2 regions of the Negadavirga shengliensis genome follow, and region 2 is predicted to be linked to the other one. Evidence: riboswitches for the same ligand, from Rfam matches in the RefSeq annotation. Region 2 holds a riboswitch; the other holds the start of a gene.
The links. Region 2 has a riboswitch for cobalamin ahead of metE (5-methyltetrahydropteroyltriglutamate--homocysteine S-methyltransferase). Riboswitches for the same ligand answer to the same signal wherever they lie in the genome.

Region 1: linked by a shared signal. The riboswitch ahead of ACFPFU_RS15230 (TonB-dependent receptor) and the one ahead of metE (5-methyltetrahydropteroyltriglutamate--homocysteine S-methyltransferase) in region 2 are both predicted to bind cobalamin.

The regions. Positions count from the first base shown of each region.
Region 1 is NZ_JBHSJJ010000008.1:181,985-185,142, reverse strand. It holds gene ACFPFU_RS15230 (TonB-dependent receptor) at 1-1,690, opposite strand, end outside; cobalamin riboswitch at 1,854-2,071, opposite strand; gene ACFPFU_RS15225 (ABC transporter substrate-binding protein) at 2,168-3,158, shown strand, end outside.
Region 2 is NZ_JBHSJJ010000006.1:202,704-205,861, forward strand. It holds gene ACFPFU_RS12475 (tetratricopeptide repeat protein) at 1-1,249, shown strand, start outside; cobalamin riboswitch at 1,520-1,717, shown strand; gene metE (5-methyltetrahydropteroyltriglutamate--homocysteine S-methyltransferase) at 1,896-3,158, shown strand, end outside.

The DNA of each region.
Region 1 (3,158 bases), on a different contig from region 2:
CTTGATTATCGGTGGCAATAAAACGTTTTCCCACCCGGTGGGTATTGAGGAAGATTGAAAAGTCTGTCTTTTCCAGCCAAAAACCTAGTTGCCCTTTATGCATGGGCGTATAAGGCAACTGTTTGCCCATACTGCTGTCATCTTCCGAATCCGCTGTTTTGTTAATGGCACGGGTCCAGGCGTAATTGCCCTCAAGACCGGTTTTCCAATCTCCCAGAGTAAGCTTCACCTCCATAAAAAACTCTAAGCCTTGATTATCCACATGGCGGAGATTAACCGGGCTCCAATAGCCCTCTCCGGGAAGCCAGATGATCCAATTATCCACCGACATCCTGAAATAAGAAACCCGGCTTTTCCCCTTCACGGGACCATATTGGTAAGTGTGGTCCAGACCCAATTCCCCGCTCCAGCTTTTTTCCGGCTCCAAATCCGGATTACCACCGGGAACCCAAAACCGGTCATTCAATGTCGGGACTTTAAAACTCCGGGCAAGGTTTGCGCTGAACTGGAACCGATCTTTGGGCGTCTCCCAAAAAACCCACTCCATACCCGTGCTGGGGGTCAAAGGGACCCATTCGCCATCGTACATCAGTTGCCGGAGATGGAAAGAAAAGCCAATCTGCTCCCCGGGCTTGAAATTGGTAGCCTGATAAAGTTCTATTCTCTTCTCCTGCCGTGAGTAGGCAGAAAGCGTTCCTTGAATGTGTGTGAGCCTGACACCGGTTCTGCTTTCCCAGGCCGGTCCCCATTGCCAGTCAAGATCCCCGCTTAGAAAGTACTGGTGAATAAGATTCTCTGCGTGGTTAAAAACCAGGCGGTCTTTTATCCAGCCGCCCTTAAAGTTCCATACTTTATTATGGTCAAAACGGTGAAGATCGGCCACCCAACGGATATTCTCATCTACCTGCTCGTCTTTGGTTGGGGAACCTATTACAGGCTGGATCTGCCTGTCGGTATGATTCCACCAGACTGACGTACTTAATTGGTGCTTGGCATCAAGTTTAAATGCAAAGTCCTGGACCAATCCATATTGGGAAATCCCCGCGTGTTCCTGTCTGCGAACGGGGGTATTGATGGAAGACCAGTCCTTGTAAAGAAAATCATTTTTTGCGATATTTCTGTAAACCTTGGTTCTTGAGGAAAATTCACTGCCACTGCGACGGTACTCCAGCAATTGGTTCCACTTCCCAAAACTCCCGAAATGGGAAAACACATTTGCCCGGTCTCCTTCATCAAAACCTATGGCGCTGTTCAGATGAACGGATCCACCAATGGCATCCGTACCGTATAAGGCGCCTGCACTGCCATAGTGAATGTCCACACCATCGAACCCGCCCACCGGCAAGATAGAAAAATCCGTTTGCCCGAGAGAGGGACTGTTGATCGGGAGACCGTTCCAAAAAACCGCATTGTGCCCTGCCGATGTCCCCCTCATCGTCAATGAGGCCAGCATTCCGGGACCGTATTGTCTGAGGAAAAGCCCTGTCCGCTGCTGTAAAACATCGGCCAAAGACATTCCCTGGAAAGACTGCATCTGTCCCTCGCTGATGGTTTTCACCATTTGGCCATAGGCATACTTTTTCGGCCCGGCTACCTCCACGGCTTGAAGCTCCAAGGTGTCCCCAAGCATCGGCCTCAGGCTGTCGCCAGCGGCAAACAGCTGCACTAGAATAAAAACAAAACAAACCAAAGCCTAATAGAATTAAATAACACGTTTAATTATTTAATCCAAAGCATTTGTCCGGCAATTGAATGAGTGAAATTTCATCATTGATTCTGATCCGGTTTTTTTTGATGAACCTGCCGCCAATCAATTAGAAGAAACATCATCCCAGCTTTTCACCCGAAAGCTTTGAACACGAAGAAATGTGGCAGGTCTCCTGGCTTCCCTGAGTTTGCCCGCCTTCTCATCCCATATTTCCGGGACAATGGCAAAGGTTTGACAAACTGCTTTCCCATATTAATTGGGGAAAGGGTTACAGTTGCGGGGACAGCTCCGGCTTTCTACCGGATTCCCTTTTCATCCCGAGAGCCTGGTACAGGATCGGGAACCATATTTCACTGCAAACATAACCCTAAATTCCCGTTGATAAAACGGGGAAGCCAAAATAAGTTTTTGGAAATGGCCCCGGCAATGTTTTATTTTGGTCCCTAATCCAAACCTCTGATGGGGAAATTCAGCCTATATATATTGTTTATCATTTGCCCCTTGACGGTGTTGCTGTTTTCCTGTAACATGCGGGAAAGGGAGTCGCTTCGTCATGATTTGGATCCGGTTCCCTTGGGATACGCACAAGGTTTCCGCATATTCGAGGGGGAGGGATATCATCTCGTTGAGGTAAGCCAGGCTTTCCAAAAAAAACATACTCCTTTCAGGTACCTGATTTTTGATGATTCCCCTTCAGAAAAACAGGAAGGTGCCGATGCCATAGTAAACAGTTCTTCTGAACGCATCGTGCTGACTGCCACTACCCATATACCTCATCTGGACTTACTTGGAAAAAGCAACTGTCTCATCGGGTTTCCCAATTTGGATCTTATTTCCTCTGACATCATGAGAGAAAGGATTGATGCCGGTAAAATCATGGATTTAGGAAAAGGTCCACAAGCCAATTTGGAAAAAATCGTTGAACTCCAGCCCGATTGGATGATGGTTTCCACAATGGGGGAAGACCTGACACATTTCGAAGTCCTCAAAAAAGCCGGGATACCCGTACTGATCAATGGGGAATATATGGAGCAACATCCCTTGGGTAGGGCTGAATGGATTAAATTTACCGGTCTTTTGCTCGGAAAATTCGCGGAAGCTTCCGCCATTTTCGACGAAATCGAGAAAAATTATATGGATGCACAAAACCTTACTGCTAAAATACCTTCCGACGAGAGACCTACCGTGCTTTCAGGGACGATGTACAAAGATATCTGGTACGCCCCAGGCAATGAGAGCTGGGGAAGTATTCTCCTAAAAGAAGCCGGCGGAAAATATGTCTTTGAGGAGGAAAAAGGTACAGGAAGCGTGCAATTGAGTTATGAGCATGTGCTGAGCAAGGCACTGGATGCAGATTTTTGGATAGGGGCTGCGGATTATTCTTCTCTCCGCCATATGTCGGGTACGGATAAAAGATACGCCGCGTTTCAAGCCTTTAAAAACAAAAGGG
Region 2 (3,158 bases):
AGGGAATGCCTTGTGCAGCCAATGCCACGTTAAGGAGAAATATGATACGCCTGACCATCATTTTCATGCCATCAACACAGCGGGTTCAGCATGTGTCAGCTGTCATATGCCGGGCCGTACCTATATGGGCAACGATTTCAGAAGGGACCACAGTTTCCGGGTTCCACGTCCTGATCTCAGCGTAAAATACAATACACCAAATGCCTGCAATCAATGTCACGAAGAGCAAAGCGCTGCTTGGGCAGCGGAATCTATAATCAAATTATTTGGTCCAGAAAGAAAACCCCACTATTCCGAAGTACTTACTGAGGCCAGTACAGGATCGGAAAGTGCCATTCCGAAGTTGATTGATCTCTCTGAAGACGGCACACAACCTGCCATTGTCAGGGCCACGGCGATATGGTATCTGGACCAAACCATTTCACAGGAATCCAAAGCCGCAATAATCAGAAGCCTTAAAAGCAATGAAAACATCGTCAGGCATACTGCAGCAACTGTGTTAGGGGACTTGGAACCAGAGGAGAAACTCCGGCATCTGGGGCCCTTGCTCAATGATAAAGTAAGAACGGTACGGATAGCAGCGGCCAGCGCTATGGCGGATGTCCCAAAAGAACAGATGAAGCCGGAAGTCCGGACCGGGTTCGACAAAGCCATCAAGGAATACCAAGCTTCTTTGGCAGTAAGGGCAGATTTTCCGGGAGGACAGTTTGAAAAAGGGCAGTATTTTGAACGGACGGGAGAATTTCATTTGGCCGAGGCGGCCTATTTAAGAGCGATAAAATTTGACGATCATTTTAATGTCGCAAGATTGAATTTGGCCCATTTATACAACAGGTTACAAAAAAATGAAAAAGCCATTGATCTATTTAAGACGGTGATCGAACAAGAACCAGGATATGGAGGGGCTTATTATTCCCTGGGTCTGTTGTACGCGGAAGAAAACAGGATGGAAGATGCTGCGGAATATTTGTCCAAAGCTACCGAATTGGAGGATAACCCCCGGATTTTTTATAACCTGGGAATTGTATACCAACAGCTGGACCAACCCGACCAGGCTGAAAAAACTTACCTGAAAGGTTTACACCTGGATCCCAATAACCTGGATCTGTCCTATGCATTGGGCGTTTTGCATGTTCAGCAGGAACAATTGGAAATGGCCAAGCCCTATATAGAAAAACTTCTACGGGCTTACCCGGAAAACCAGCAACTGAAACAATTATGGATGATGATTGTGTCCGGAAAGCCATGACGCTGGTCGGCAGGCTGTCATGTATGTAAATCGATTTGAAACAAATTCCCAATGCGGATGGGAGCCTGACCCTTTTCACCACCAAAACCCCGTTTTGATTGGGGGATTTTTTTGGAAATGAGTCGTGCCAGCAGGACAGAACGGTCCATGTTGTCGGCACATGCGTTTTTATGGGGCAGAGGTCAAATTGGGGGAGATAAAAGTTTAATGCGCTGCAAGGAGGCGCGGGAAATATATTGTATATTCGCCCCGATAAGTTCTTTCTTATATTCTTCATCAACCGGGCAAGGTTACACTTAGCGGTGTATTAAAAGGGAATCGTGTGCAAATCACGAACTGTCGCGCAACTGTAAGTAACATTCCAAAGGTTTTCATCCATGCATGTCCACTGTTCCTACTGTGAGGGGAATGGGAAGGACGGTGAAAACTGTTACAAGTCAGGAGACCTGCCTGTTCCGAATTGACAATGCTTTCGCGGTCTGAAGCTTAGGTCAGGTATGGTGTATTTACGTATTCCCGGGGATTCCTCAGGATGCAGTATGTCTTTTCCATACATTTCTTTCTTATGTTTCGGTCCAAAAAGCATTGAGAAGTTTGGCAAAAAGGACTTTTAAATATTATTCAATCATTTAAAAGTTAAAAGAAAATGCTGACGCACAATCTCGGCTACCCGCGCATTGGTAGCAACAGAGAACTCAAAAAAGCCTGTGAGTCCTACTGGGCAGGCAGTTTGACAGCCAAAGCGCTGCTCAATTCGGGGGAAAACATTCGCCAACAAAATTGGCTGATCCAAAAAAATGCCGGAATCGATCTGATTCCGGTAAATGATTTTTCCTTTTATGATCAGGTGCTGGACATGTCCCTCACCGTGGGGGCTATTCCGGACCGATATCACGACATCATTCTAAACAAACCCCATTCGGAGCTGGACCTGTATTTTGCCATGGCGAGAGGCCATCAGAAAAACGGGCTGGATGTCACCGCAATGGAAATGACCAAGTGGTTTGATACCAACTACCATTATATCGTTCCCGAATTCCGAAAGGACCAGGCTTTCAAGCTTTTTTCGTCAAAGGTCATTGCTGAAGTAAAAGAAGCGAGACAATTAGGTATAAAAACAAAGCCTGTGCTAATAGGGCCGGTTTCTTATTTGCTTTTAGGAAAAGAGAAGGAACCGGGTTTTAACCGCATAGATTTGATCGAGAACCTGTTGCCGGTATATCTGGATATTCTCGGACAATTGGAAGAAAACGGCGTCGAATGGGTGCAGCTGGATGAGCCTTATTTGGTACTGGATCTCAATGAAAGGGAAAAAGCCGCTTTTCAATATGTGTACAACACCATAAAGAAATCCTTTCCATCTCTGAAGACCATGTTGGCCACCTATTTTGAGGGGATGGGGGATAACCTTCCATTGGTAACTTCATTGCCGATATGCGCTTTGCACATTGATCTGGTACGATGCCCTGATCAGTTGGAGAGTGTACTTCAGAGCTTGCCGGAAAAGACCAGCATTTCTTTAGGTCTGGTGGATGGCAGGAATGTATGGAAAAATGATTTCCAACGATCGATGGAGGTGATCCGGAAGGCCGTGAATAAGCTGGGTGAGGGAAGGGTAATGATCGCCCCTTCCTGCTCATTACTTCACTCACCCTGTGACCTGGATTTGGAGACTGATGAAAAAATATTGGCACCCGAAATAAAAAGCTGGCTGGCATTCGCCAAGCAGAAACTGGATGAAGTGGTCACACTCAAACAACTGATCTGTTCCGGAACAGATGCAGCTGCTCTGAAAAAGCTGGCTCTTAACCAATCCGCTGTCGAAAGCAGGAAGGTGTCTCCCCTGATTCACAGTGATCAGGTAAAACAGCGGGCAGCCAGCCTTGCTGCGAAAGATGCCCACCGCATG